DNA from 2 places in the Chryseobacterium electrogenes genome. Region 1 is predicted to be linked to the other one. Evidence: riboswitches for the same ligand, from Rfam matches in the RefSeq annotation. Region 1 holds a riboswitch; the other holds the start of a gene.
The links. A riboswitch is a leader RNA that binds a small molecule or an ion and turns the genes downstream of it on or off. The one in region 1 is predicted to bind thiamine pyrophosphate.

Region 1 (16,412 bases):
AAGTTATTGTTCTTTGTATGGACAGTTTACGATTACAAATTCTCTTACAACTCGTGATACTGCAGGACTAAAAATTGGTGATAATGCATATCTAACAGCAGCAAGAGGAGCGGATCCCAATGGTTCTGGTTATCTAAGGTTAACAGAAGCATCTACTAATCAAAAAGGTTATATGTATGTTATGCAGGGATTTCCGACAACCGTTGGAGTTATTGCAGATTTTGAATATAAAAGTTGGCGAAATGTTAACGATGGCTATTATGGTGCAGATGGGCTTTGCGTTTATTTATTTGATGCTTCGGTTTCAGAAGCAAATTTCAAACTTGGTGGCTATGGTGGCTCTTTAGGATATGCTACATACAGTAATCCTGCGGGCACAACAGGATTATCAGGTGGATATATAGGGCTAGGACTAGATGCGTATGGTAACTATGCAAATAACTTAGAAAATAGAAATGGCTCTGCATCACCATTGGTAAATGGTATGTTGCCAAATGCTTTTGTTTTACGAGGACCTACCAATTCTACTCCTTCTACTAATTACCTTACAAGTAGTCCGCTAGGTAATCAATCAGGGACTGCTAATGAAATACGTCAACGAAATGAAATAGATTATAATACAATTTCTTTGACAAGACCTGCGGATAATACTTTTTATAGAAGAGTACAGATTATCATTACCAAGTCAGGTGCCAATTATAACATTGCTGTTAGATGGAGGAAAGAAAACCAAATTACTTTTACCGAAGTAATGAATTATACGTTGGATTCTGCAAAGTATCCAATACCTAGCAACTTGAAGCTTGGTTTTTCCGCATCTACCGGTGGAGGTTTTAATTTTCAGGAGATTAGGAATATTATTCTTACCACTCCAGGTAACTTAAGGGTTGACAGCCGCTCAGATAGTTACTTTACTTGCAACGAAAACTCTAGCAATGTCACATTTAAAGTTGAAGTGACCAATGATTCTAACACCTCATTAAATAGAATTTCTTATAAGTCGAGAGTCGTTGATGGAAATAATAATTTGGTAGATTTTTCTAAATTCAAAATTACAGGAGTTTCCTATAATAGTAATTTTACTAATTCTGATCTTCCAACATCTAATTTTTCATCTAATGAAATTTCCGGAACAGTAGGTTTACTAGCGGGAAAATCAGGAATTGTTACCATTACAGGTCAATATTTCAAAAAGGGAATTGGCACTAATAAGTCTTTTAAAATGGTCTCAACAGTAGATTCTGATCAGATAACGGATACAGATACTACAAATAATATAGCAACTACAGCCATAGAAGTAAGAAAATGTTCTGTAATTAGCAATCCAATGATGCCATCATATTCTAAATAACAAATTATTTTTTATTTAAAACTAAACATTAATTTTTTTGAAAATATTTTTAACCAATGAGATGCCTCTGGAAAATTAAACATTTTTTAGAGGCATTTTTTTATAAAAATAAAAATAATTTTTGTGATAAAATCATTAGGGGGTTAAAGCTAATGGTTTGTAATTATGTGAATTATATAGTTTTTTTGTCTATTAAAAAAGATTTAGAATTATTTGTAATCATGACTATTTATAACTATTGAGTAACTATAAATAATCAAAAACATTCATGATTTTTTTTGCATATTCTAGAAAAATAATTACCTTCGCCTCATACTTTAGGGGTGTCTGCTGAAAAGCGGGCTGAGAATTTACCCTTTGAACCTGATTTCTAGATCATACTAGCGTAGGGAAAAGTGAGATGACTTTGCTGTACATTCTATTGTACAATGCTGAGGCATTCCTAAAGTGCTTTAAAAAATTTAGGAATGGAACTCACAATCAATCACACTAAAAAAACTTTCGATACACTTCCCGACAACCTGGAGGCATTATTAGCTATAGAAGTACCTGGCAAGACCAAAGGTATTGCTGTAGCTATCAACAATCGTATTATTCCGCAATCAATCTGGGCGGCAACAATTCTCCACAACAACGATTCTATTTTAATCATTACTGCTACTCAAGGCGGTTAATATTTAGGCATTAAAACCAATATTTATGGCACATTCAATCACGCGTTCACCGTTCCCGAACTCGACAAAAATTTATGTAGAAGGACTAATTCATCCCATCAAAGTAGCGATGCGCGAAATACAGCTAAGTCCAACAAAATTAACTAATGGAAAAATTGAAGAAAATCCACCAGTCACAATTTACGATACTTCAGGACCGTACACCGATGAAAATTCTGAAATTAATATCGAAAAAGGACTTCCACGAATTAGAGAACAATGGATTTTAGACAGATTTGATTGCAACCGTAGATTATAACGGTCAGCAGATTGACGGACCGACATCCAAAGTGCTTTCTTTAGGCAACCTTAAAACCAAATTCGAAGCTTTCGACTGGAAAGTAATTGAGGTAGAAAATGGTAACGACATGCAAGAAATTGTCAATGCTTTGGACGAGGCTAAATCGCTCACGGGCAAAGGTCAGCCGATTTGTATTTTGCTAAAAACTGGAATGGGTCACGGCGTAGATTATATGATGGGAAGCCACGCATGGCACGGAAAAGCCCCGAATAATGAACAACTACAAACAGCACTAAACCAACTAGAAGAAACCTTAGGCGATTATTAAACTGAGAATAATTTGGGCAGCTTTATCCGCCCTCCGTTCCCGCTGTTTTCTTTTTTGTCATCCTGAGCGAAGTCGAAGGACAAAAAAAGAAAACGAGCTCCACTCAGGTCGGGCTGTGAGAGATTCGCTGTTCCAAAAAAGTCAATTATCGTTTAAGTCACAAGATTAAATTTCTTAGCTGAGCGAAGCGCCTTTGCGGGCGAAAAATATTTTCAGCGTTCAAAACCATCAATAATTAATCAAATGAAAAAATATACATACACAGAAAGTAAAGATACTAGAAGCGGCTTCGGCGCTGGTCTTGCCGAATTGGCAGACAAAAATCCCGATGTCGTGGCATTGTGCGCCGACCTTATTGGGTCGCTCAAAATGGAGAAATTTATAGAAAAAGCACCAGAAAGATTTTTCCAAATCGGAATTGCAGAAGCCAATATGATTGGTGTCGCAGCTGGTTTGGCAACCGAAGGTAAGATTCCTTTTACGGGAACTTTTGCCAATTTTTCTACAGGCAGAGTTTACGACCAGATTCGCCAGTCTGTGGCTTATTCTGATAAAAATGTTAAAATTTGTGCCTCACATGCCGGACTTACTTTAGGCGAAGATGGCGCTACACACCAAATTCTGGAAGATATTGGATTGATGAAAATGCTTCCCGGGATGACGGTCATCAACACTTGCGATTACAATCAAACCAAAGCCGCAACCATTGCCATCGCAGATTACGAAGGTCCTGTTTATTTAAGATTTGGACGTCCTGTAATTCCTGTTTTTACAGATGAAAATCAGAATTTCGAAATCGGAAAAGCCTGGATGGTAAACGAAGGAAAAGACGTAACTATTGTAGCAACCGGACATTTGGTTTGGGAAGCCATCAAAGCTGGCGAAATTTTAGAAGAGCAGGGAATTGATGCGGAAATAATTAACATTCACACCATCAAACCTTTGGATTCTGAAGCGATACTCAACTCAGTTAAAAAAACTGGATGTGTGGTAACCGCGGAGGAACACAACAGATTGGGCGGTTTGGGCGATAGCGTAGCACAACTTCTCATCACAGAACATCTGGCACCGCAAGAATATGTTGCTGTCAATGATAGTTTTGGAGAAAGTGGAACGCCAGATCAGCTTATGGAAAAGTATGGTTTAACGGCTAATGACATTGTTGCAGCCGCTAAAAAAGTAATGAAAAGAAAGTAATTTCTAATTTGGGAAGCTAAAAACTTTAAAGAAACAAAACTATATTTTCTAGATAACCGGAAAATATCAATAAGAGCGGGCTTTAGCCCGTTTTTAATGTCAATAATTTAAATAGACTTTAGTCAAAATTTATCTAAAAAAAACATAAATTGCAGTCACTTATGCAGGAGAAATTAATCAATCAAACAAAAAAAGCGTTTCAGGAAGCGTTTCATTCCGAGCCAGATTATTTTTTTCTGGCGCCTGGAAGGATCAATATTATCGGCGAGCACGTAGATTACAGCGATGGATTTGTACTTCCTGCTGCTATTGATAAAAATATTTGCTTTGCTGTCAAAAAACTGGAAGATTCTGAAATTTGCACTTTTTTTGCCAAAGATTTTAACGATTCTTTTAGTTTTAATGTTACCGAAAAGCAGACACCCGTTTCGCAGATTTGGGTTAATTATTTGTTGGGGGTTTTCAATGCGATTCAGGAAAGTGGCAAAGCGATTGGTGGTTTGCAAATAGCCTTTAGTAGCAATATTCCGATGGGATCGGGCTTGTCGTCTTCCGCAGCTTTGGAATGTGGATTTGCTTATATTCTCAACCAGATTTTTGATTTAAATTTATCCAAAAAAGATTTGGCGGTCATTGGTCAGAAATCAGAACATACATTCGTGGGTGTAAAATGTGGCATTATGGATCAGTTTGCTTCCGTTTTTGGAAAGGAACATAAAGTGATTATGCTGGATTGTAACTCACTGGATCATCAATATTTTGATGCCAATATAGACGGTTACAGCCTAGTACTTTTCGACAGTTGTGTGAAGCACACCCATTTGACTTCCGGCTACAATGACAGGCGAAAAGACGTAGATCATGGCAAAAAAATCTTGTGGGAAAAGTTTCCTCAGATCGAAAAATTCAGGGATTTCAGTGTTGAAATGCTGGATGAAGTGAGAACCGAAATAGGAGAGACGTCTTACAAAAGATGTTTGTATATTTTAAATGAAACTAAAAGGGTGGAAAATGCTGCCAAAGCTTTATCAGAAGGTAATGTAGAACTTTTGGGCAAGCTTTTGATTGAAACACATTCTGGTCTTTCTACAGAATTTGAGGTCAGCTGTGAAGAAATTGATTTTTTGGTTGAAGAAACCTTGAAGGAAAACGGCGTTTTGGGCGCAAGAATGATGGGCGGTGGCTTTGGTGGCTGTAGCATCAACCTTATAAAAGACGAAAATGTAGAGGAAGTAATAGAGAAAGTAAGCACAAAATATAGAGCTGATTTTGACATCGATATGAAGGTTTATCACGTGAAAATATCAGACGGAATCCATGAATATAAAAGCAATGAAGTCAGCATTTAACCAAAAACAGCATCCGCACAGAAGGTACAATCCACTTTTGGATGAGTGGATTTTGGTTTCGCCGCAAAGAGCCAACCGACCATGGCAAGGACAAACCGAAAAAGTAACCGAAGAACAACTGCCTGCGCACGATCCAGATTGTTATTTATGCTCGGGAAATGTTCGTGTGAATGGTGATAAAAATCCAGATTACAAAGGCGTTTTCGTTTTTAATAATGATTTCGGTTCTTTGATGAAAGATGATGTCATATTTGAGGAGAATCCATCTGATTTTTTTGCTTTGAAACCAGAGCGAGGTATCAATAAAGTGATTTGTTTCTCTGATAATCACAGTCTTACGCTGCCAGAAATGGAGTTGGGCGACATCAAAAAAGTAGTAGATATCTGGCAACAGCAATACGAAGAGTTGGGCGCTGAAGATTACATCAATCATGTGCAGATTTTTGAGAACAAAGGCGCCGTGATGGGTTGCAGCAATCCGCATCCGCACGGGCAAATCTGGGCACAATCTTCTATTCCGTCTCATGTTTTGAAAACTCAGGAAAATCTCAAAAAATATTTTGATAAAAACGGACGCTCTCTTCTGGAAGATTATGTGAAAAAAGAATTGGAAGCTGGCGAAAGAATTATTCTCGAAAATGATGATTTTGTTGCCCTTGTGCCTTTTTGGGCAGTTTGGCCCTACGAAACCATGATTGTAAGCAAAAGAAAAATTGAAAATTTGCTTCAGTTTTCGGAAAAGGAAAAAGAATCTTTTGCAGAAATTTTAAAAGATTTAACAACTAAATATGATAATCTTTTTAATATTTCATTTCCTTACTCGGCAGGCATTCACCAATCACCAACAGACGGAAAGCTGCATCCTGAATGGCATTTCCACATGCATTTTTATCCGCCTTTGCTGAGGAATGCAGAAGTCAAAAAATTTATGGTTGGTTACGAAATGCTGGCAGAACCACAGCGCGACATCACGCCAGAACAAAGCGCAGAAATTCTAAAAAGTCTTTCGGTTGTGCATTATAAAGTCCGATAAAAAGGATATTTCTATCTTTGTTGGAGAATTTGCCACCACAGATAATTCTTGGCAAAGACATTAATCAAATAATTAAACCAAGATTATTTGAATAAAATTATTTTTATGAAAGACATTAGACTGATTGTCACAGATATGGACGGTACTTTTCTCAATTCTCAATATGAGGTAAGTCCAGATTTCCCAGCTATCTATGAAGAACTGAAAAAAAGAAATATCCTTTTTGTGCCTGCTAGCGGCAGACAGATGCCCGGCATAACGCAATATTTCAAAGCGATTGAAAATGAAATGGCTTTTATTGCAGAAAATGGCGCCTATGTGGTTTATAAAAATAAAGAACTTTTTGCGGATAAATTAGCACACGATTTCATCACTGATATTATCAAAACAATACGCGAAATTCCAGGAGCCAGAGCGGTTTTATCTGCCAAGAAAAAAGCTTATTATGAAAGTGATGATGAATCATTTGTACAATATTTTACCAAATATTACACAGAAAATCAAAAAGTGGACGATCTGACGGCGGAAATCGCAGATGATGCTTTCAAAATTGCAGTGTATCACCCCGAAGGTTCTGAAAAAAATCTCTATCCTTTTCTGAAAAAATTTGAAGCTTATAATCTAGAAGTTGTAGTTTCTGGCGAATATTGGCTGGATATTATGAATAAAGACATCAACAAAGGAAATGCACTTGCCATTTTACAAAATCTTTTAGAAATCTCTCCCGAGCAGACAATGTGTTTTGGCGATTATATGAATGATATACAAATGCTCAAGGAATCAAAATATTCTTATGCAATGTCCAATGCTCATGCTTCTGTGAAAGCAGTAGCAGCCTTTACTGCGCCTTGCAATGATGATTTTGGGGTAGTTAATGTAATTAAAGATTATTTAGAATTATAGATTTAGAATGAAAAAAATAGTTTTTCTATAATATTTGATATAAAAAAATACCCTTGACATAGTGTTGTCACAAATGTATTCTATGTTTGCAGTACAATTATAACAGGAAATATAATAACTTGATTATACTTTCTTTAAACAAACAAATACATCAAAAATAATGAACAATCTAATTATTCAAACATTTTATATCGTTGGGATTTCTACTAGAACAACCAATGAGAATGGTCAATCTGCTAAAGACATCGAAATTTTATGGGAAAAATTCTGGGGAGAAGACATTCAGAAACAAATCCCAAATAAAATAAGTGATGATATCTACGCTGTCTACACTAATTATGAAAGTGATTTTACGGGTTTTTATGATACAATTGTAGGATTGCCAGTAAGTTCCTTAGATAGTATTCCTGATGGATTTGTAGGATTAACTATTGAAGCTACAACATATCAAAAATTTATTTCTAAAGGGAAAATGCCTGAAGCTATTTTTAATACTTGGTTAGAAATTTGGGACAATCAAGAATTAAACACAAAACGCGCTTACAAAGCAGATTTTACAATTCACGGAAAAAACTACTATAACGAAGGCAACGAGGCAGAAGTAGAAACTTATATTTCAATTTCGGAGTAATTTATGTAGCGAAAGAAAAAGAGAAATTATAGAATTTCTCTTTTTTACATTCATATTAGAACACTCATTGCGTTGATTTTATCAATCTTTTTTAAATAAATTTAAAAACATTTTGCTTATTGTTGTCGAGTATACTATATTTGCAACAACAATATATTAATACAATGAAAAAATTAGATTTTGTATCGCTACAAGTAAGAAATTTAGAAAATTCAAAAATCTTCTACACCGAAAAACTAGGCTTTGAGTTATCCGAAATGAGTAATCCAAGTGCTTATATTTTTAAATACAATAAAGATGAAGCTTGCTTTGCGATAAGAACTCCTATGAGTGATATAGACGGTAAAGAATTAGGAATTGGCGTTTCTCTTTGGTTTGCTATTGATAAGAAGATTGAAGAATTTCATAATAATTTACTAGAAAAAGATGTGGCTATTTTAGGAGAAATTAATAATACTCCTTTTGGTAAAACAATTATGGTAAAAGACCCAGACGGCTATATAATTACATTTCTGGAACAAAATAAATAATCGAAAATGAATAATCGAGAAACAAAATATTGGGTGATTGTAGCCTCCAAAGATCATGTAAAAAATGGAATAGAAGCAGGAATTGCACAAGCTTGTCACGGAAAAATTTCGCCGTTAAAGAGAATGAAAAAAGGTGATTTTATCATATATTATTCCGGAAAACAAACAATGGGGAAACCAGATAAATGTCAAGAATTTACAGCTTTGGGAAAAGTCATAGATGATGAAATTTACCAGTTTCAGGTTTCAGAAGATTTTTGTCCTTCCAGAAGAAATATTGAGTTTGAACAGTCTAAAGATGTGTCCATTATTCCTTTAATTGATGAGTTAGATTTTATTCAAAATAAAAAAAGCTGGGGTTATCCTTTTCGTTTTGGTTTTTTTGAAATTAACCAACATGATTTTGACATCATATCATCACAAATGCTTCATAACAATTATGCATAAAGACATTGAATTTCATTTTAAAAGTCCAAATGATAGTCCAGGTTATTTACTAGGACAAGTAACGATGCTTTGGCAACGAAAACAAAAAAGAGTTTTAGATCCATTAGATCTTACACATACACAATTTGTACTCTTGGCAACGTTAGGCTGGCTTTCTAAACAAAGCAATGCCGTTACACAAGTTGATATTGCAAACCAAAGTAATAGTGATAGAATGATGGTCTCAAAGGTATTACGAACGCTCGAGGAAAAAAACTTTATAACAAGACAAGAACACGAAACTGATACAAGAGCAAAAATAATTAGATTGACCGATAGTGGCAGAATTGTATTACAAAAGGCACTTATTGAAGTCGAAAATGCAGATTTAGATTTTTTTAATACAATAGAACTAAGCTCTTTCAATGCCAAAATGGTCCAGCTTATTAACGAAAATAAGACTGAATAATTGATGTTTTTTTACTGTAAAAACCACATTTCGAAAGCACTGCCTTCGGCTAATGGATGATAATTGAGATAACCACGATGTGCTTCCATAATGCTTTTGGAGAGTGTTAATCCAATGCCAGAACCGCTATTTCTGGTCGTGAAAAATGGTAAAAAAATCTTGTCTTTAATTTCTGGAGTAATACCAGATCCATTGTCTTCTACGGATAAAATAATTCTATTATTCTTAGATTTTATAAAAATCTTAATCACCTTATCCTGCTGCTCAGACACAGCGAATATTGCATTGATACATAGGTTGATAAGACTTCGTTCTATCATTTTTTGATCTGCTAAAACATGGTGTTCTTCAAGGTCTACAATGATTTTGATATTTTTATTTTCAAATTCTTGTCTTAAAAAATTAACAGCAGATTCTACAATGCTTTTTAAAGAAATGTTTTTAAGAATAGGTTTTGGTAGTTCTGCAACTTGGCGGTAATCGTCTACAAAATTGAGAAGTTGTCTGGATTTAGAATTCATAATAGCCAGACTTTCCTTCATTTCTTCTTGATCGTCTTTGTCTACAACATCTTGCTTGCTGATGTATTCGAGATTCTGAAGAAGGCTATTAATGGGCGTTAAGGTATTCAGAAGTTCGTGAGAAATCACTTTCATAAGATTATTCCAAGCTAGTTTTTCCTTTTGCTCAATTATTTTTTGGACAGATTCTAACGTAATAATGTAAAATTGATGTTGTAGGTTTTTAATTTGTTTTGTTCTTAATGAGAATGATTGCTTATTGTTTTGCTTAATCGAAATATCAAAAAACGCTTGCGAATTTTCATAATTTGTTTCTTCGATAATCTTATAAAACTCGGGGATTTTAGATTCATATAATTGCCACAGATTGTACCTAGGGATTTCTAAAATATCAATAAAAGCAGGATTCGCATAAAAGATTATCCATTCTGTTTCTTGTTTTGATAATATCATTATTCCTGTATCTAGTTGATCTAGAATGCCTTCGTATAGGAGTTTGTAAGACGATATTGCTGTCGTTTCTTCTTTGCTTTGATAGTAAAGTTTTATTGTTTTTGTGATTAATTCTGAGCCTTCTTCTTTCGGGAATAATGAGAAATCTTTTTGAATGATAGCATCAATGATTTTCTCAGCTTTAACAATTCGATTCGATAATGAAACATGAGCTAAAATTAAAAAAATAACACTAACCGACGCAAATAACAACGCGTTAATCCATCTTTCTGTTATCAAAAAATGATACGAGATAATAGCGCTTAATACAGTCAGAATAAAATAAATTAACCAAATATTCTTGTAATTTTTCATAGAAATTTATCTTTATTTATAACCCGAATTTCTCCATTCTTCTGTATAAAGCTGCTCTGGATAATCCAAGATCTTCGGCGGCAGATGAGATATTGCCTTGATTTTTTTTCAATGCTTTTTTGATTAATATTTCTTCCATTTCGTCAATATTAAGATTAGTAATGGCCGATTCTTGCTCTTCTAATTGAGGAATTAGAAGTTGAAGATGATTCTCACTCGACAATATCACACTTCTTTCTATGCAATGATCCAACTCTCGGATATTACCAGGCCAAGGATAATTCTGAAGTTGTGCAATGAGTTGTTGGCTTAGCTCCAATGCCGGTTTGTGATACTTTTGCTTGTAACGATCCAGAAAATATTGAGACAAAATTGCAATGTCTTCTTGCCGATCTCTAAGCGCCGGAATATTAATTTCTAAAGTATTAATTCTGTAATACAAATCCTGTCGGAAACGATTGTCGGCAACGGCTTTTTTAAGATTTTCGTTGGTGGCAAAAATAAATCTGACATCCAGCGATCTTTCTTTGGACTCGCCAATTCTGCTGAGTTTTTTATTTTGAATTAAACTTAATAATTTGGTTTGAAGCTGAAGAGGGAGATTTCCTATTTCGTCTAAGAAAACAGTACCATTTTGAGCATTTTCTATTTTTCCTGCATAATCCTGATGCGCATCGGTAAAAGCACCTTTTTTGTAACCGAATAATTCTGACTCAAAAAGGTTTTCTGAAATACTTCCCAAATCAATATGCACAAAAGGTTCGTTTTTTCTTACCGATTGTTCGTGGATAGACTCTGCCAAGACATATTTTCCGGTTCCGTTTTCTCCCAAAAGAAGGACGTTAGCGTCGGTTGGTGAGACTTTTTTTATCTGTTCAAGAACTTCTTGCATCTTTACAGATTGGCTTTCTAATTGGTATTGATTAGTTTTAGTATTTATATTTTCCCACTGACTTAATTTCTTATTCTTCCGAGAAATGTCAACAGCAAGATTGACAGAAGCGTAGAGTTTCTCATTGTTCCAAGGTTTTAGTATAAAATCTGAGGCGCCATTTTTCAACGCTTCTACGGCCAATTCTACCTCGCCGTAAGCCGTCATTAATATAATGGGCAATTGTGGTTCTAGCGTTTTAATTTCTTTCATCCAGTACAAACCATCTTGTCCGTTTTCAAATCCTTTTCGGAAATTCATATCTAGAACTGCCGTATCAATTTGATTTTCAGTTAGAAATTTTAAAATCTTCGTGGGCTGACTAAGAATACTAACTTGCGTGAAAAATTTTTTCAACCATACTTTAGCAGAAAATAAAATGTCTTCGTCATCATCAACGATTAATATATGAGCTTCTTTTTTGCGCATTTTTTATTTTTAAATTTAAAATCAATAACCATCAATCTATCAAAAGTGTCCGTTATCGAACAAAAAGTGTCCGAAAATGAACAGTTTTTAGAATTGCTTAAATAGCTTTGTTTCAGGTTTACAGCAACTTACAAACTTATAAATCTCTGGCACTCGACTTGCGTAATTAACTGTAAGCAAACGAGTTATATTATTATGGATACGAAAATAGTAAAAAAGAAATCTAAATTAAAATTTGTTTTGATAACAGTAGTAACAATTGTTATAATTTCATTATTTAGCCTTTATTTTTTCAAACAAAAAAAGACCTATAATGTGTCAAGCCAAGAGATACAAACAGATCAAGTAACACAAGGAAAATTCGAAGATATGTTGATGCTTACCGCGCAGACACAATCTCTTAATTCTTCTTTGGTTAATGTGTTAGAAGGTGGCGCGATCAAAGAAATTTTTGCAGAAGATGGTCAGATTTTAACCAAAGGACAGCCCATTGCTCAAGTTTATAATCCTAATACAGAATTCTCTTACCTTAATCAAGAGACCGGAATTATGCAACAGATTAGCCAGATGAGAAATAGTTTGTTGGAGCTCAAAAATCAAGAATTTATTCAGGATAAAGAAATACTGCAATCTCAAAATGATTATAATACGGCGTTACAATCTTTTAATTTACAAAAACGTCTTTATGATGCAGAAATCGGTAGAAAGACAGATTATGATATCAGCCTGCAAAATCTTAATTATCAAAAACAAAGAAAATCAATTGTAGAAAAAGGTGCTTATAACGAAAAAGTATCGCGAAGTGCTCAGATGTCAGCGATTAATTCTTCTATCGCTCAGATGGAAAAAAGTCGGAAAATCCTGCATTCTAACAAAAATAATTTCTTAATTATGGCACCAGCTTCTGGGAGATTATCTTCTTTTAATGTGTCGATAGGAGAGAACTTAACAACAGGACAAAGCATTGGTAAGATCGATCTGATGGACGGTTACAAGCTCATTGCAAAAGTTGACGAGTATTATATTAACAAGCTTAATATCGGGATTAGAGGTAATCTAGACAATAACGGAAAAGACTATGAAGTGATAATCTCCAAGATATTACCAGAAGTTAAAGACGGACAGTTTTCTGTAGAGCTTAATTTTGTAGATTCTAAAGCAGAAAACCTAAAAATAGGGATGACTTTTGGGGTTAAATTAAAACTATCAGCCGATACGCAAAGCATGATGATTCCGAAAGGTAATTTTTCTAAAGATACCAATGGCAAATGGATTTTTGTAGTTATTGGCAACAAAGCCAAAAAAATAAATATCACTTTAGGCAGAGAAAATCCATTATATTACGAAGTAACGTCTGGCTTAAAAGCTGGCGAAACCATTATAACTTCTGACTATACAGAACTCAAGAAATACGAAATTTTAGATATAAAAAAATAAACTAATTCAACTTTAAAAATAAATCAAAATGATCCAAATCAAAAATCTATCAAAAGTATATAAAACCGAAGATGTACAGACTAACGCGCTTAACAATGTAAGTCTAGAGATTAAAGAAGGTGATTTTGTCGCCATTATGGGACCTTCGGGTTGTGGTAAGTCGACTTTTCTTAATATTTTAGGACTGTTGGACACGGCTTCTTCGGGGTCTTATCAGTTCGAATCTATAGAAACTATTGGCACGTCGGAAAAGAAAAAATCAGAAATCAGAAAGAAAAATATAGGATTTATTTTTCAGAATTTCAACCTAATTGATGAGCTTACCGTTTACGAAAATATAGAATTACCCTTAATCTACAACGGCGTTTCTTCTTCCGAAAGAAAATTAAGAGTAGAAGAAATTATGACCAAAATTAATATCGCGCACAGAGCCAAACATTATCCGCAACAACTTTCTGGAGGTCAGCAACAAAGAGCTGCCGTTGCAAGAGCTTTGGTAACCAAACCAAAATTAATTCTTGCGGATGAGCCAACAGGAAATCTGGATTCCTCTAACGGAAATGAAGTGATGAATCTCCTGGCAGAACTTCACAGAGAAGGCTCTACGATTGCAATGGTAACGCACTCTTCTTACGATGCGGGTTACGCTTCTCGAGTGGTGACGATGAAAGATGGCGAAATTTTCTCAGAAGAACACGCTTCTCAAAGAAAGGACGTCTTCCAAAAAGCAGATGCCAAAAACTTTGAATAATCTTTTAGTGTATCGTATATGGTGTTGAGTTTTTTGCTCAATCAAATATTAAAACCTGAATACAAAACACTAGAAACCAAAAACCAAAAATTATGTTACAAAATTGGCTCAAAATTGCCTTCATCAATTATAAAAAGAACTGGTTGTCCACGGTAATTAACTTATTTGGATTAACTATCGGATTAACAGGATTTATGCTCATTCTTATGCATTGGAATGACGAAGAATCTTTCGAAAAGTGGAACCCAAAACGTGAGAATATTTATTCTTTCCAGACGTACAACAAGTCCGAAAATTCTTACGGACATAATATCTCTGTGCCTATGGCAAGGCGTGCGAAAGATGTAATATCCGAAGTCCAAGATTATGTCTTACTGAATGGTTATATGATAAATGTTAAGATGACCACAAAAGATAAAACAGTCTACCAAAAGGATGGTATGACGGGAACGGAAAGTTTTTTTAATTTTTTCCCTTTCAAGTTGGTTAATGGAAGTTATAAAGATGCGCTGAAAGGTGCTAATGTTATTGCGCTCTCGACAACAACGGCTAAAAATATTTTTGGTAAAACCGATGTGGCAGGCGAAAGTTTAAAATTTAATGGCAATAATTTTGTGGTGACTGCAGTGTATGAGCTTCCAAAGGAAAATAGTCAGATTAAGCCAGCATTTATCTATAATCCAGTAGAACAGATAAAGAACGATGAGAAAAATTGGGGTAACTTCAACTATGCTGCTTTTTTTATGTTGAAACCAGGCTCTGATGCCAAAACTGTCGAAAATAAGTTTGTAAAAGATATTTTTGAATACCGTGCAAGCTTAGATAAAGACGAAGCTAAAGTTACCATTCAACAATATCTGGATCTTTATGGTCCTAACGGTTGTGTATTAACGCCTTTGGATCAAATTAAATTGCATGCAAAAGCATCTTGGTTCAGTAATCCTGATTTCAAAACATTGATGATTTTGTTTACCTTATCAGTTTTAATTGTGATTTTGTCGGCAATTAATTTTATTAATCTGAAAACAGCTCAAGCCTCTCAACGTGCTAAAGAAATTGGTGTAAGAAAAGCAATTGGCAGTAGTAAATCAGGTCTTATTCTTCAGTTTTTGATGGAAACTTTCATCATTTGCATCGCATCTTATATATTATCATTGGCTTTGGCAGAATTGCTTTTACCAAGTTTCAACAAGTTTTATGACAAAGAAATGATGATGATAGATTGGCATGTTTATTTTTACTCTTTCTTGATGGTAATTGCGGTAACGCTCATTTCAGGCTTAATCCCCGCAACGTACTTGTCTAACTTTAAGGCTATAGAAACGCTTAAAGGAAATTTTGCCAGAAGCAAACATGGTGTTTGGCTTAGGAATGGGATTTTGACTCTGCAATTAATTATTTCTTCATTCTTCATTATTGGCGGATTAATCGTTAATCAGCAAGTAAATTATATGATGAATAAAGATCTTGGATACAGCGGGAAGCAGATTATAATGATTAATTTCAGTGAAGAAACACAAAAACCTTGGCTGAAATACGAAAAACTAAAAACCGAACTGAGAAAAATACAAGGTGTTACTGATATTTCTTATGGAGAAGTAGTGCCTGGTAGCAATAGATCTAGTAGTTCTAACATGGATTATAAAGATAAAAGTATCCAAGGGCAACACGGATCTATGGATTATAATTTTCTTCAATTTATTAATGTTAAATTGAAAGTAGGACGTTGGTTAGATCCTAATCTGGCATCCGATACAATCAATAATGTCCTTATTAACGAGGCTTTTGTAAGAAAATTTGGCTGGAAAGATGAGGACGCTTTAAAAAATGAAATCAGACCAGGATTTGATAATAAAAACTATAAAATTGTAGGCGTTGTAAAAGACTTCAATATTAGAAGCTTAAAAGCAGAAGTAGAGCCTATTATATTTTTTCATTATCGAGAAACTTCATGGAAGAAATTTTTTGTCTATAACATTCAATTAAAACTAGATCCTGCCGATATCGATGGCACTGTAAAAAGGCTGAAAACCTATTGGCAAAGCAATGTAGAGCAAGGTTATCCTTTTGATTATTATTTCTTAGACCAGAAGTTCGCGAAGACATTTGAGAAATATCAGAAACAGCAGACTTTGTTTACCATTCTTAATGTAATGGTTTTAATTGTAGCCTTGTTGGGATTATTTGCTTTGTCATCCTTAATGATTGAGCAAAAATTGAAAGATGTCGCCATCAGAAAAACCTTAGGTGCATCAGACTGCATATTAATAGTAGGATTAACCAAACAATTTCTTTGGATTACTCTAATCGCAGTATTAATTAGTATTCCGATAAGTTATTACTTGATTAATGAATGGCTGAAAGA
Region 2 (16,412 bases), 120 kb from region 1:
CTATCTTTTGGATTTCATCTTGACCATTTCTTCCACAAATTGTTAAAGTATATTCTAAATCTTGACGACGAAGATTTTCTACAATTTTTCGGTCAGATTCTAATAAGCTAACTCCACATATGCCCCAATTTTTTTGATCCTCCTGCTCTAGTAATTGATTGATATAAAACTGTTGATGTGCTCTATGAAAATTTCCAACTCCTATATGGAGTATACCTGTTTCAATAGTTGAAGGTTGATAATTATAAGATTTTATTGTCATGACTGGTGATAATTTTATTGTTTTTGCTTGGAGTAAATTAATAGTAAATTCATATCCGAACCATAAAATTTAATATAATTAAAACAGGGAACGTTCCCAATTTATAGGGCACGTTCCCAATTAGTATTAAATAACTATTTTTATGTATTCAAAATGATAATTTTGTAATCCAAAAACGGTAAAACACATGAAAAGAATCACCATAAAAGACCTCGCCAAGCATTTATCTTTATCAACATCCACAATTTCTAGAGCTCTTATCAATGATAAGAATATCCATCATGATACTAAGAAAAGGATCTTGGATGCCGCTACAGAATTAGGCTATAAGCCCAACCAGACGGCGCTATCATTAAAATATGGACAATCTAAGAACATAGGTTTTATCGTTCCTGAGATGTTGACGCCTTTCTCAGCTTCTGTATTACAAGGAGTGCAGAATATTTTAACATCCAAAGGTTATCGTGTCATCATACAGCAATCTGATGAAAACCCCAGTATTGAATCTGATAATTTACTTTTTCTGGAAGAATTTAATGTAGCGGCTATCATTATTAATACGTCTCATGATACGCAAAATTTAAAACTATATAAAAAATTGATTGAGAGAGGGACGCCACTCATTTTTTTCGATCGCATCCCAGAAGCTTCGCTAGATGTATCAAAGGTTATGATTAATGATCATACACAAGCTGCATTGATGGTAGAACATTTGATTGAAAACGGAAACCGAAAAATTGCCCATATTATGGGACCTTCTTCTATTAAAAATTCTAAAGAACGAGCAATGGGCTACGAAAAAATATTGACAAAACATAAAATTTATGATGCCAACTTAATTATAAAAACCAAAGGAATGAAGGTTGAAGACGGTAGAAAAGCTGCCGAAGAGCTACTAAAAAAAAATGTGAAAATAGATGCAATATTTGCTTTCAGTGATACCTTAGCTATTGGTGCCATGAATTTACTTTTAGAAAAAGGCTACAAAGTACCTACAGACATTGCCATTGCAAGCTTTTCTGGGACAGAGTTGGCAACATTAGTCTACCCTTCTCTCACAAGCGTTGAGCAACCTTTGATAAAAATGGGTGAAGCTGCTGCTCAACTAGCTCTGGACAAAATAGAAAATCCAGAATGTGAAAATCGTACAATTATTCTCCATTCTGAATTAAAATATCGTGATTCTACTGTTAGAAAATAATTGATTAATATTGAAATTAATCTTTCGATTAAGCCATCAATACTAATATAATCCCAATTATAGCTGGCAAAGCTTGTATGAAAAATATTTTCTTAGACGATGTGATACTAGCATAGATTCCTGCTACTGCTACACAACCCAGAAAAAACAAAGCTACATTTTTAGACCATTCTGCATCAGAAATGAAGAGTGACCAGATTAATCCTGCAGACAAAAACCCGTTATAAAGCCCCTGATTAGCAGCTAATCCTTTAGTTGGCTTAAATAATTCTGGCGGTAAAGCATCTTTAAAAATCTTCTTTCCTTTGGTTTCCCATGCAAACATCTCGAACCAAAAAATGTATAAATGTTCTAAGGCAACAAAGCCAATAATAATTTTAGAAATGATTTCCATAGGATTAAATATTTTAAAACCCGAATTTAATCAAAATTATAAACAAATCCCGTCATTTATATTACTTTTTTCTCCCGTACAACAGAAATCTTTTAAAAGCATAGATTGCTGGTAGTTTAGTGAATTTTTGAGTTATTTTTAGCTTAAAAGCATTAGAAAATTTAATTTGATCTTCATCATTAAGCCGTTCTAAATAAGGAATTAATGCCGATCCAGAAATAAAATTATACAAAGTATCATGATCTTCAGCGATAATCGGGTATACTTTTTGCGAAATATTGATATCTTCTAGGCCATTATCAAAAAAAATCTGTGCATAATCATCAATCGTTAAAACAGCAGAAGCTCGATTCCAATTCTTAAGTTGTGACTTATAAGGTTCTTCATTAGCCAAATCAAATAAAATTTTGTTCAATATATTGTCTGGCTGGCAAGGCATCTGTATCGCTAATTGTCCATTTTTATTCAGTTTAGAAATCAACTTAGGGAATAATTCATAATGATGATCAGACCATTGCAAAGCAGCATTGCTAAATATTAAATCCCAATTCTCCTCTTCTTCCAAAATCTTCTCAGTAGTGATTAGCCTAAAACTTAATCTGTCATTTTCTAAAATTTTTGACTTAGCAAGCATTTCTGGCGAAGAATCTATGCCGATGAAACAACTACCGGGGAATCTCTCCGTTAATATTGCAGTTTGCTCGCCAGTACCACAACCTATATCGATAGATTTCATGGATTGCTCTCCAACAATTAAGTCCGACAAATCATAAAAAGGACGAAAACGTATGTTTTTAAATTCATTATAAACTTCAGGATTCCAAGGCATAATATTATTTTTTTGGGTTCATAAATTTAGAAGTAATTTTAAAGTGGCAAAAATTTGACCAATAAATCGTTTAAACAATAATTAATTCTGTTAAAACTAGATTATTCTTATTTTTGTTAAACACGAAGAACTACTAAATAGCTAATCCGATAATAAAGATTACAACTCATTATATTTAGAATAAAAAAAATGACAATTAGAAAAGCCAATAGCAACGATTACTCTAGAATAATGGAAATCTGGGAAAGCTCTGTAAAAGCAACACATAATTTTTTGAAAGATGAAGATTTTAAGTTGTTTCAAAAATTAATTCCCGCTGAGTTTTTACCTCAATTAAGTGTTTTCGTTATAGAAAATGAAGGATTAATTCCTGCATATTTTGCGGTATCAGACGATAATCTGGAAATGCTTTTTGTACATGCCAATGATCGCGGAAAATCTTATGGAAAGCAAGCGGTTGATTACATCGTAAATCAATTAAAAATATATAAAGTTGATGTCAACGAGCAAAATCAACAAGCTATCGATTTTTATCTAAAAATGGGATACAAACCCCAAGGACGTTCAGAAAAAGACGGTATGGGCAAAGATTATCCTTTATTACATTTAGACTATTCAAAATAATGCTCATGACTCAGAAGTCTAATCCAGCAGTTTATTTTGAAATTCCTGTCAATGATATGGCTCGTGCCATGGAGTTTTACAAAAATGTTTTTGATTTTCAGTTTGAAACCGACCATTTTGAGAATATTGATATGGCATATTTTCCTTTTTCTGATGAGCAATCTGGTATTTCTGGAGCTTTGGCAAAAGGCGAAATTTATAAACCGACTAAAGATGGTATTCTAATTTATTTCAATACCAACAATATAGAATTATCATTAAAAAAAGCACAAAATTATGGTGCAGAAGTATTATTCCCCGCAACTTTTCATCAAGATTTAGGTTTTGCTGTAGCAGAAATACAAGACAGCGAAGGCAACCGTATTGGATTACATCAAAAATTAAGATAAATTTTTCATTATTAATAAAAAAGTATGATAAAGGGACTTTACGAAACACATATCCAAGTTAGTGATTTAGAAAAATCGTTGAAATTTTACACTGAAGTTTTAGGATTGAAATTTGCTCATAAAGACGATACGCGCCCAATTATATTTTTATGGATTGGCGAAGGAAAACAAGCTATGTTGGGACTTTGGGAGCAAAAGGAAAATTTACAAACCAGACATTTCGCGTTTTCTAGTACGACAGAAGATATACTAAATTACTCGGTAGATTATCTTAAAAATAGAAACTTAAAGCCCTATAATTTCTTAAAAGACGGATTAGACACGCCGATGGTTTTTGCGTGGATGCCGGCTTTGGCCATTTATTTTAACGATCCGGATGGTAATCAATTAGAATTTATATCAATTTTAGAAGGCGAAGCCAAACCAGAATTGGGCGTTGTTTCTTATGAAGATTGGATGAAAATCTAATCTTTATTTTGGGATTAGTGTAATATTAGAATGACTGGCAATAATTTCTAAAATGATATCAAAATAGGTATCTCTACCTGTATTTTTTAGTTTTTGGATTTTGTCTTCGATTATTTTTTTATTAAAAACTTGAGGTTGCTTCAATTTATTTTCATAAAAATTTAACGTTAAATCAAAGCCTAAAACTTCTCTATTATTCTCAAAGTTTTTCCAAACTAAATTGATTGGTTCATCGCCTTTTATTGCGCCAAAACCACCATACAAAAGATCATCAAAAGCATCTAAACTCTCGCCCAGTTGCCAATCTTCACCTTGCATAAATTTGAGGTTTATTTCTTCATACAAAGATTTGATATCGTAGATTTGATTTCCATCAATAATGATTTGTTTACTCATAATACTGTTTAATTCATTTATTGAAAATGCTGAGATACAAACTTGATAAATTCAGTTTGTTGATCGACAAATAAATAATGAGAGCAGTTTTCTAAAATTTTAAAATTAGATTTACCAACAATTTTCTCTACATCATTAAGTTGATTTGTAGAAAATATCGCATCTTCTTTTCCATAAATTGCAGAAATGGGAATTCCTTTTTTTCTAATCTTTTTTAGAATAGCTGTATTATTCACATTATTTTTTAATTCATTTTGGTAAAACTTAATTGGCGAATTATAATTTCTAAAATTGCTTTTATAAAACTCACTTTTTTCATACGACTCTCGCAATGCCCGACTTTCTTCGGTTGGACTAGGCATACTAAAATACTTCATTTCGCTTGCAAGATCAAAACACTGTTTTCTATATTCAGCAGAATTTTTACTCAGACGTTTAATATCTAAAATTTGAGCATATTTTTCAGGTTGATTAACAAATTTATTCTCTGCATTTGTCAAAATATGATCGTATGTTTCTTGTTGAGAAACAAGCGCTCCTGCGAGAACTAAACTTTTAACTTTTTCAGGATATTTTTCAGTAAAAAGAGTTGCTACAATTCCGCCAAAGCTATGTCCCAGAATATTTGCTTTATCAATTTTGTAAGTATTATAAACTTTAAGTAAATCATCAAAGCTTTCATCAAAGGTCATTTTTGCATTATCATCTTTTGAGCGACCTTCTCCTCGCCTATCATAGACAATAACATAAAATCCTAAATCTGCTAATTTTTGAGCGTTTGTAGCTTCAAATAAATTGGAATTTCCACTTGGACCACCATGAATAAAAATCACAGCTGGATTTTGTTTTTCTCCATAATCTTTTGAATAAATTTCTTGAGCATTAACACATGAAAAACAAAGGATTGAAAAGAAAAATACAAGTAAATTTTTCATAATTTTATTTATCAAAATATTCGTAGAAAATTAAAGATTACACTTTATTGCGGATATTCTTTTTCTAATTTTTTATCAAGTATAAAAGGCACAAAAGGAAGAACAGAAGCAATAAGATATACCGCAATTCTCATCAGACTCCAGCGATACTTAATGGATGCTAAAATTAAAACTACAAAAAACACGAGAAATAAAACACCATGGATCCATCCAAAATATTTAACAGCATCGTTTATCTTGAAAAAATACTTTAATGGCATTGCAATAAACAGTAAAATCAAATAAGAACCTCCTTCTATTAATGCTGTTTTTCTATATAAATTGATCATTTTAATTATTTTGAAATTTTGTTTTTTTTAGATTCAGAATTACAATAATAATTGAATTAAATGAAATAGGCAACAAGGCTATTTTACTTGCAACAAGAAAACTTTAATAAAGAAAAAATATCATCCTTAAAAAAAATATTTCGACAAGCTCAATGTGACAAAAAGCTGGATTAACCAGCTTTCATTATTTAACATTCCAATCTCTGAGTTGATCTGCCGCATCCCAAAAGTCAAATTCTAACTGTGAGGCATAAACAAAGGCTTTTGTCATATCAGCTCTGGTCTTTTCTGTTGTCTTTTCTGCATATCGGTTACAAACTTCAATGGCTTTTTTTACACTGTTTGCAAAGTCTTCGCCGGCATAAGTATCTATCCAATTGTTAAAAGGATTATTGTCTTCAACACGGTTTTTGTAAATATAATCGCCAATTTCCTGATAAATCCAAAAACACGGCAACACCGCCGCTAGGGCAACTTCTACAGGCTCGGTTGCAACAACACTTTTTAAATAAGACGTGTAATGATGGCAAGCGGGCAACATTTCGCCACGATTTTCTACACCATAAGATTTAAAATAAGCCTCATGTAATCCTACTTCAGCAGCAATAGCGCCTTCAGAAAAGCCTATAAATAATTTCATATCATCCAGACTAGAAAGCCGAGTACCAATTACAGCCAAAACTCTACTGAAATCTTCCAAATACAAAGAATCTTGTTTAAGATAATATTGAAACTTTTCCATATCCAAAGTTCCTGTTCTTAACTGCTCTATAAATGGCATTTTTTGGATGCTTTTATAAATATTTTCTATCGCTAACCAAGCGTGTTCATTCCAATTCATATAGATGTAATTTTTGAGGATTATAAAAGTGATTTAAAGGACCATTGCCCTTTCCTATCTTAACATTTGCACCGTTATTAATCGCCAAGTGAACGTAATCTTGAGCTAAAGTTACCGCTTCCAAAAGACTTTTACCGAGTGCCAAATAACTCGCAATTGCTGATGATAAGCTACAACCAGAACCGTGCGTATTTTTAGTTTCGAATTTTGGAAAGCTAAAACGATGAATCTTTTTTTCTGAATCTAAAAACAAAGAGGTTAATTCTTCAGTTGGTAAATGTCCGCCTTTTAATAGTATAGATTTGATGTTCATTTCGGAGATTTTAACAATAGCTTGCTCCATATCATCTAGGTTGATAATGGGCTGATTAACAAGCACCGAAGCTTCGTCCATATTAGGCGTAATAATCGTCGCCAAAGGAAATAATCGATTGATAATCTCCGTAATCGTTTCTTGGTTAATTAAATGATGACCGCTTGTCGCCACCATAACAGGATCAAAAACCACCGGAATTTCGGGGAAATCAATTAATTTATTCTGAATAATTTCTACCAATTCTGGCGTATGCACCATTCCGATTTTGATAGCATCGGGTACAATATCATCAAAAATACAATCTAACTGATCTTTAACAGCCTGCATCGGAATAGGATAAATATTACGAACGCCTTGTGTATTTTGTACCGGCAAAGCCGTCAAAACATTAGTCGCATAACAACCTATAGCAGAAATTGTCTTGGTATCGGCTTGGATGCCTGCACCGCCACTGCCATCAAAACCTGCAATACTTAGAACCGATTTATAAGAATATTGTTTCATTTTAGTTCATATTTTTTTTCAATAATTGAGCGCTTTCTTTAGGATTTTTGGAAGCACAAATTTCAGAAACTACTGCTACAGAATGCGCTCCTGCTTCTACAACACTTCTGATATTATTATGATTCATATTTCCAATCGCGATAATGGGTTTATTAGTTTGTTGAGAAATTTTAGTTAAACCTTCCAAGCCCCATTCGGTAACCGTATTAGTTTTAGTTGGTGTACTGAAAACGGGACTCACAGCAAGGCAATCTGCAATTTGACTTTCTTCATTATCTAATTGCTCCAAATATTCTATGGAATAGCCAATATTAACCTCTTGCCCCAACAATTGTCTAACTTTAGAAGGAGGTGTATCATGGTTACCAACGTGAATTCCGAAAGCATTAATCGCTCTGGCAACTTCCACCGAATCGTTGATGATTAACGGAATATTATAGCGATCTGTAATTGCTTTTACCGCAATAGCTTTAGACAGAAAATCGGCATAAGTAATATCTTTCTCTCGCAATTGCACAATATCTACACCGCCCAAAACAGCTTGTTCTAAAACCTCCAAATACGGAAAATGCAAACAATCTTTCTCCGAAATAACCAAATATAATGGATACGGAAAATCTGGATGAATCTTCATTTTAAACCAATTTTATTCGTTCTAAAAACTCATTTTCGGAAATGCTATGCAAAATATCCAAAAGATGAAGTTGTAAAGTGCCCGGACCATTTGATCTCTCATTGGCTATTTCTCCAGCAATACTTAACAAAGCAATGGCAGATGCAGACGCTTCAAAATAGTTATTATTGACGGCAGAAAAAGCACCAATTAAAGCTGTTGCCGTGCAACCCAAACCTGTTACTTTGGTCATCATCGGATGTCCATTATGGATAGCAAGTATCTTTTCGCCTTCAATGATATAATCGATTTCACCTGAAATACACACCACGCAGTTCAATTTTAGCGATAAAAATTTCCCAGCATCCATCGCATTGGTGCTAGATTCTGTACTATCTACACCTTTTGTCGCCGATAAATTGGTATTGGCTAATGCCATAATTTCCGAAGCGTTTCCTCGGATAATATTAGGTTTATTTTCTAATAATTGTTGTAAAGTTCTATTTCTGAAAGAAGTTGCACCAGCTCCAACTGGATCTAAAACCCAAGGTTTTTGCAGTTTATTAAACGATGCTGAAGCTTTTAACATCGACTGAACCCAATATTCGTCCAAAGTCCCAATATTAATCACCAAAGCTTGACTGATTGCAGACATCTCATCAATCTCACTGTGCGCATGCGACATGATAGGCGATGCACCAACTGCCAGAAGCGCATTTGCAGTGGTATTCATCACTACAAAATTGGTAATATTGTAAACTAAAGGGGATTTTTCTCGAAGATTTTCTATGTTTTGCCAAAGTCTTTTTTCCATAATTTTTAATTTTAAAAAAACTTTAGGAATAGACTAAAAAGCAACAATACAAGATTACTCCAAAAAAGGAATATGAGTAAAATAGTATGCTTTTCCCTACGTCGGTGTGAGCCGTATCAGGTTCTAAGGGACTCTCTCAATTCTTTTCAGAATACCCCTAAAGCATTACAAACATAAGGATTTTACTAGATATAGCAAAGGTTAATTTTAGAGTTTTTCTGTATATTTTTGTCTTAATAGCTTTATATCATCAGCTTTAAGATTAAGTTTTTGCTCTACAAAATCTTCTATACTTCCATACTTATCAATAATAGCATTGTAGGTAGCGGTAAGATATTCTGGCTTTACAATTACAATATCTGTTGCGACTTGCTCATCTATACCTATCAATTTCATTTGATGAATCAACTTTTGATTTTCTTCTTTTCGGTAATTATTGCTCGCTAGATAATCATTGATAATATCTTCTTGTGAAACGCCCAATATATACAACAATAATGCTGCAGCAATACCAGTCCTATCTTTACCTGCTGTACAATGAAAAACTATAGATGTTTCTTTTGGTGCCTCAAGTAAACTATGAAAAAACGGGCGGTATTTATCTCCAAGATAATCCGTTTTAGAATAGAAAGAAAGCATTAGAGAATCTCCATTTTTAGTTTTGGTTAATATATTTTGCCAATTTCCCAAATCTTCACTTCCTGCAGATAATTGTTGATATATAATATCTTGAGATAAGTTATCTGGTGCTTTTTCAACCTCATCATTACTTCTAAAATCAATAATAGTTTTGATGTTTAGTTTTTTAAAATGAATCAAATTTTCATTGCTAAGACGGCTAAGTTCTCCAGAACGAAAAAGCTTATTGTGCTTAACAACATTCCCTTGCTCTGTTACATACCCACCAATATCTCTGAAATTAATAGCCTGAATATCGGCAAAATCAGCTTTATTATTGCTTTGTTGAGCCCAAGAAAATGTAGATAAAGATAAGGTTATAAGAATGTAGATATATTTCATAGAATTAGGATTTAAAATAACTATAATGATGAGATAAAAACCTCATCACTATAGTAAAAAAAGGAAGTAAAGAAAAAGATTATAACTGAAAATTACTTTAAAAGCCACATCAGTTTTGATATATCATCAGCTCCTCCATATTGTGATTGGATTGCTGCTTTATAATTAACATTATTGTAAGTGATTTCGCCTTGTGGATACATCCATCTGTAAGGTAATTGGTTATCTGGCGTCCCTATGCCGACACCACCTTTCAGAAATTCAGGAAATCCAGTTCTTCTCCAGTTATAGAAAGATTCATATCCTGAGTTACAGAATAATGCGACATACTTTTGTATCAAAATTTGTTTTAGCCCATTAGGATTATTTCCTTTATATACAACATCACTATTATTCATAAATTGATCAAAATTAATGGTAACGTTACCGATAGTCCCGCCCAGACGATCTCCTACCGCAAAAGATTGTCCATTAGATAATCCGTAAAAAGCTAGGGAAGCATTAATCCCTTTATTATACCAAGATGCAGCATCACCACTTCCCCATCCTCTGTTGATAGCCTCTGCAATATTGAAACATAGCTCAGGATAACCTATTAACATGTAAGGTTCTGCTGTAGAGCCATCTTGAGAAGAAAAATATCTTTTATAATTGATATAAGAGTAAGCTCCTTTATCAGAAAGCGTGTTACCTGTTGTATCTGTACCAGCAAAAAGTACAGATTGCGCAGTATTGGTATTAGCTCCTACATAAGCAGAAAAATCAGAGATTGCGACTCCAGCAACTTTATATTTAGCAGGTGCTGGTGTTGCGAAGATAAAGGTCCTAGGATCCTTAGTTAGAGTTGTAATATCAAGAATGGTCTTTCCTATATTAGCACCATACGTGTAAGAACGGCTCGTGAAAAGTGGATACGGATTATAATCTCTATTATATCTATAAAGCATATTGTCACTATTAGATTCCATAATCGGATACTTAGTAGTATTACTAATAGTCTCTGCAAATTTTGCTTGAATGCTAAGATCAGGCGTATCATCGACCCTTTTACTCAAGCTAATAAGAATTCTCAATCTATAAGTATTGATAAGCTTCTGCCATTGAAAGTATGTTAAACCAAAGACATCTCCAGTAGGGTCTGCTATAGTATTTTTTAAATTAGGATATGTCGTATTAATATTTCCCAACAATAGGTTAGCCTCTTCTAATAGAGCTAGAGATTGCTTATAGACATCTTTTTGAGTATCATATTTTGGGGTAAGATTAGAAGAATTTCCCGCCTCAGACATCGGTATATCGCCTACACGTTGCGACAACCATATGGATGAATAAGCTTTGAAAAAATTAGCTAAAGCTTTATAGAAATTAAGTTTTGTTGTATCTCCTAGCTTTTGTGCTTGTTCTTGCATCTTATTAGCATACAAGAATATGTTATATTTATTATCTGTATTAGTCCAGCTATAAGAGTTAGATCCCCAATAATAAGAATAATTACTTACAAAATACTGGTTAGTTCTCCCTGCCTGAGCAAAGGGCATCTCATCTGGTTTTATTAGATTAGCAGTAATATGATTAAGAATTAATGTTGGAGGAACAAGAGATTCTTCTGGTCTTGTATTAGGATTATTAAGTAAGCTATCATCTCTATTACAAGCATTAGTAATCAATACAACTGATGAAAGGATAAGAGCTTTGTATAAAAAATTATTTTTCATTTTAATGATATTTTAATTCCGTTAAAAACCGATGTTAAGATTAAAGCCTATAGTTCTCGTAGAGGTGCTTTGTAGCCCCACAGAACCTTTGCCTCCATTAGCCGTCCTATCTGCAGAGTTATATCCAGCAGCATAAGAATCCATATCCATATCTTTCCTTTTAGCAAAATAAAGAAGATTCCTACCTATTATAGCGACACTTAAGGACCTCAAGAATGTTTTTTCTAAAAATTCTTTAGGAAAGCTATAAGTCAAGCTGGCTTCTCTTAGTTTGGCGAAAGATCTATCAACCATAAAGTATTCTGTATTATTGTAGAGATTGGTCACATAACTTTGTACTGTAACAGCTGTAGAATTAGCACCGAAAGTAAGCTCATTCATATTAACAATTTGTCCGTTTTCAAACCTAGGCGTTCCTGAAACGATAACAACACCCTGCCCTATATAGCTTGGCGTAACAACACCTCTATCTCGCAAAGAAACCCATTCATTATATCTCGCCTTACCAAAATCACCAGCAGCAGACTCATAAGCTGTACCACCGTTCATTGCCTGAGCGTATAAAAAATCATAAACTTTACCACCTACTCTTGCATCCCATTGAAAGCTAAGTGACCAATTTTTGAAAGATAAATTATTGGTAATACTCATAGAATAATCAGGATTAAGATGTCCCAATAAGCCATTTTGACTTTGCCCACTTGGCGCCTGATATAATAATCCAGCCGAATTATGTACAACATTACCTTGGTTATCTCTCACTAACTTCGTCCCGTAATAGGCATCTAGCCGATCTCCTGGCTTGTAGTTGTGACCATTAAGCCAAATCTCATCGTAACCACTGGCAATTTCTTTAAGAGTTTCTTTGTAAGTACTCCAATTGGCAGATAGATTCCAGTTAAAACCTCTGGTATTCTTAATAATATTTGCATTAAGACTTAATTCAAAACCCTGATTAAGTGTTGTAACTCCATTGATATTATGATAATTCTGACCTACAGAAGGTGCATTTTCTATCGCAAAGATCTGAGGTCCATTAATTGTTCTAAAGTAAGTAGCATCTATACCAATTCTATTCTTGAAAAGTTTTAGATCCAGTCCTGCCTCATAAGAAATTCTTTTATAAGGCTCAAGTTCTTGATTTGCGATAACATTACTATAATCTACTGATGCTGTCCCGTTATAATAGTTATTATTAGAATAAGCATTTTGGTTAGCATACGTAGGTCCATCGTATGAGGTATACAATTCTGATCCATAGTGCAATAAACCAGAGTTTAGGCTACTGCCTGTTGTTGCCATATAAGCAGATCCTATATTAGATGCGGTAAGTGCTCCTTTAACATCTGCAAATGATCCTCTAATCTTTAAGTAAGAAAGCGTATTTCCTAGATTAAAATAATCCGAAATAACAGAGCTTATAGAGGCTGAAGGATAAAAGAAAGTGTTATAACCTTTGCGTAAGGTTGATAAATTATCTACTCTACCTGTGGTATTGATATTAAAATATTTTTTGTACCCAAAATCAACTGAATAATAAGCACTATAGACTTGCATATCTGATCCCCAAGAATAAGCTAGTCCAGGAGCTTTGGTATTGGATAAACTATAAAGCTTAGGAATAGCAAGTCCCTTAGTTGTCTCCCAATCTGAGTTGTACTTAAACAATCTCATATTAGCTCCACCTAAAGCAGACACATTCCAGTTATCAAATTCTTTATTAAAGCTTAACATAATATCCGTGTTATTCTCCAATAAGTTTCTTTTATCAATCCTATAATCTCCATACCACCCGAAACTATACCAAGGCACATAATCATTAAGGTTAGTAGACGGTGGTACTTTTTCTGTCCGAGACTGATCCCATGTGGTTACTTGAGATCTAGCACTAAGATTAAGATCATCATTAATTTTGTAAGTCGCTTTTAGATAACCATAGATATCAGTTTTCTGATGTGATCTTAGCCATTCATTAGCCATAAACCATGCACTATTAAGCCTTCCGTATTCAGAAGAATATTGCATTAGATCTTGTACACCTTGTGGTCCTTTGTATATATCTCTTAGAGCATTAATATCGTAATCTGATGAGCCATAAACTTTAAACATATAGATGTAACTATTAGGCCCATAATTAACATCTGGAATATTGGGAGAATATTGTAAACTAAGATTAAGATTACCTTCAAATTTTATTTTATCATTAAGTTTATAACCGAGATTGATACTAAAGTTATCAGCATTTAATTTAGTATTAGGAAACATACCCTGCTGGTATAGATGAGAGTAAGATAACCTTGCATCATAATTCTCTCCAGAAGTTGATAATGATATATTATTAGTATTGGTAATCCCCGTCTGAACAAAATTCTCAAAATTCTTAACACCTCTAGCTAACCATGGCGAAGTCCCTCTAGTCTGAGTAATATTATCCCAAGAACTATCAAATTGCTGTACGGGTTGCCCTTCAAAACGAGGTCCCCATTCTGGCAGACGTTGTGTGTTATCATAGAGAACATTACCATAAGAATATTTAAAACCCGTCCCTCGTCCATACTCATGTTGACTCTCCGGAAGAGCTATAAAGCCAACATCATACATAGAAGAAGAGTTGAAATCTACTGTCCAGCCACGCTTATCTTTTGTCCCTTTTTTAGTAGTAATCACGATGGCACCATTAATCCCTCGAAAACCATATAATGCAGCTGCATTGGGCCCTTTTAAAATGGAGTAACTTTCTACATCATCTGGATTGACATTCCATGTATCAGAGTTGATAGGTACTCCATCAACAACAAAAAGTAAATCTTTGCTACCTCTAAGAACAATCTCTGGCCTGCCTAACATCTCTGTACTAGCACCAATATTAAGGCCAGCAACTTTCCCTGCTAAGGCATTCATAGGGTTAGCGGATCTTACCTTGTTAACAGCCTCTCCTTTAACTTCTGTGACATCATAGCCAAGCTTTTTAACCTCTTTTTTTATCCCCATAGCAGTCACTACAACTTCGGAGATATCGTTAATAGTATCTTTTTTAGCCTTTTCCTTTTGTGCAAATATAGGAATTGAGATCATTGTTGAGACAACCAGAACGATTAACTTGTTGATTTTTTTGTCCATCCTAATATTATTTTTTCCGAAACAAATGTAGTGTCAACAATCACCAGAGTATATTACCTTTAATTTAAATAAATATTAAAAAAATAAACATATAAATATTAAAAACATCTTAATGTTTACTAAAAAACAATACATTACCTTAATTAATTAACCAATCATTGTTATAGTAATGTGAATGCATTAAAATAATAGGACTCTAGATTAACATTTGATTACATAAGAAAAAATAGACCTTGTAGACAATCACTTTAATCTACAAATAGAGAAGGTTATTGAGCGTTAAAAATACTTTTATAGAAATAGATTCTCTTATTATATATCACAAAAAAAAAGGAACATATTGCTATGCTCCTTTTTACTTTATAGAAATTAAATTAAAATTTAAGATCTCCATTTACTTCTCTTACAGCTTTTGCAGCTTCGGCAAACTTCGCTTTTTCTTCATCTGTTAATGGGATATCGATAATTTTTTCAACACCATTAGCACCGATAATTGCTGGCACACCTAGGCAGATATCAGACTCTCCATATTCTCCATCTAACATTAGAGAACAAGGCACCATTTTTTTCTGATCACAAAGGATAGATTGTACCAATACAGAAACTGCTGCACCTGGTGCATACCAAGCAGATGTACCTAATAACTTAGTTAATGTAGCACCTCCTACTTTAGTTTCTTCTGTAACATAAGCAATTTGCTCTTCTGTTAAAAACTCAGAAACAGGAACACCATTTCTTGTTGCTTTGCTAATTAGTGGTAACATACCAGTATCACTGTGCGCTGCGATCACCATACCATCTACATCAGAAATTGGACAATCTAGAGCTTCTGCTAATCTATATTGGAAACGTGCAGAGTCTAATGCTCCACCCATACCAATAATTCTTTCTTTTGGAAGACCAGACGTCTTATGTACTAGATAAGCCATAGTATCCATAGGATTAGATACTACAATAATAATAGCTTCTGGAGAATGTTTTAGGATATTAGCTGTAACATCTTTTACGATACCAGCATTAATACCGATAAGTTCTTCTCTTGTCATTCCTGGTTTTCTTGGGATTCCAGAAGTAATAACAGCAACTTTAGAACCAGCAGTCTTGCTATAATCTCCAGTTGTACCAGTAATCTTAGTATCAAAACCATTAAGAGAAGCAGTTTGCATAAGATCCATTGCTTTACCTTCTGCAAAACCCTCTTTGATGTCTACTAACACAACTTCTGATGCGAAGTTTTTCATCGCGATGTACTCTGCACAACTTGCACCAACGGCTCCTGCGCCTACTACGGTAACTTTCATAATATGATTTTTTGGTTTAAATTTTTAATTCGTATTGTTCGTAAATATAGTAAACTTTTTATTTTCACACCCATTATTTACTTTGATTTTTTTCAATTACGGATTATCCAATAAGTCATGTAATGTTTTATATTTTTATAATAAAATTTAAGTTTTTATTTACAGAATCTATGGTATAACTGCCAATAACAAACTCCAACTGATCTTTAATGATTATAATCATTTCTCCTAATGCCTACTAAAATCAAAAAAAATATTAAATAGATCTAAGAAGTTTCTCATTATGAAAAAAATATATTAAGTAATAGTTTTGTTAATATCATTATTTATTACAACTCAAT

Region 2: another riboswitch for thiamine pyrophosphate. It lies ahead of thiM (hydroxyethylthiazole kinase); the one in region 1 lies ahead of thiS (sulfur carrier protein ThiS).

Annotation. Positions count from the first base shown of each region.
Region 1 covers NZ_JBNPPB010000002.1:930,257-946,668, reverse strand. The annotation lists gene ACQQ6V_RS04250 (L-type lectin family protein) at 1-1,351, shown strand, start outside; TPP riboswitch at 1,661-1,760, shown strand; gene thiS (sulfur carrier protein ThiS) at 1,819-2,025, shown strand; partial or broken gene ACQQ6V_RS04240 (phosphomethylpyrimidine synthase ThiC) at 2,051-2,305, shown strand; partial or broken gene ACQQ6V_RS04235 (thiamine pyrophosphate-binding protein) at 2,298-2,633, shown strand; gene ACQQ6V_RS04230 (transketolase family protein) at 2,877-3,830, shown strand; gene galK (galactokinase) at 3,992-5,179, shown strand; gene ACQQ6V_RS04220 (UDP-glucose--hexose-1-phosphate uridylyltransferase) at 5,163-6,212, shown strand; gene ACQQ6V_RS04215 (Cof-type HAD-IIB family hydrolase) at 6,318-7,115, shown strand; gene ACQQ6V_RS04210 (GyrI-like domain-containing protein) at 7,276-7,746, shown strand; gene ACQQ6V_RS04205 (VOC family protein) at 7,911-8,276, shown strand; gene ACQQ6V_RS04200 (EVE domain-containing protein) at 8,283-8,723, shown strand; gene ACQQ6V_RS04195 (MarR family winged helix-turn-helix transcriptional regulator) at 8,716-9,171, shown strand; gene ACQQ6V_RS04190 (sensor histidine kinase) at 9,183-10,499, opposite strand; gene ACQQ6V_RS04185 (sigma-54-dependent transcriptional regulator) at 10,516-11,859, opposite strand; gene ACQQ6V_RS04180 (efflux RND transporter periplasmic adaptor subunit) at 12,175-13,296, shown strand; gene ACQQ6V_RS04175 (ABC transporter ATP-binding protein) at 13,325-14,047, shown strand; gene ACQQ6V_RS04170 (ABC transporter permease) at 14,140-16,412, shown strand, end outside.
Region 2 covers NZ_JBNPPB010000002.1:1,046,897-1,063,308, forward strand. The annotation lists gene ACQQ6V_RS04700 (mannitol dehydrogenase family protein) at 1-262, opposite strand, end outside; gene ACQQ6V_RS04705 (LacI family DNA-binding transcriptional regulator) at 450-1,463, shown strand; gene ACQQ6V_RS04710 (DUF1304 domain-containing protein) at 1,492-1,857, opposite strand; gene ACQQ6V_RS04715 (methyltransferase domain-containing protein) at 1,919-2,686, opposite strand; gene ACQQ6V_RS04720 (GNAT family N-acetyltransferase) at 2,876-3,310, shown strand; gene ACQQ6V_RS04725 (VOC family protein) at 3,316-3,699, shown strand; gene ACQQ6V_RS04730 (VOC family protein) at 3,724-4,167, shown strand; gene ACQQ6V_RS04735 (barstar family protein) at 4,171-4,563, opposite strand; gene ACQQ6V_RS04740 (alpha/beta hydrolase) at 4,581-5,498, opposite strand; gene ACQQ6V_RS04745 (DUF3817 domain-containing protein) at 5,543-5,827, opposite strand; gene tenA (thiaminase II) at 6,012-6,668, opposite strand; gene thiD (bifunctional hydroxymethylpyrimidine kinase/phosphomethylpyrimidine kinase) at 6,655-7,488, opposite strand; gene thiE (thiamine phosphate synthase) at 7,490-8,122, opposite strand; gene thiM (hydroxyethylthiazole kinase) at 8,124-8,915, opposite strand; TPP riboswitch at 8,992-9,084, opposite strand; gene ACQQ6V_RS04770 (tyrosine-protein phosphatase) at 9,123-9,935, opposite strand; gene ACQQ6V_RS04775 (SusD/RagB family nutrient-binding outer membrane lipoprotein) at 10,028-11,650, opposite strand; gene ACQQ6V_RS04780 (SusC/RagA family TonB-linked outer membrane protein) at 11,672-14,770, opposite strand; gene ACQQ6V_RS04785 (malate dehydrogenase) at 15,145-16,071, opposite strand.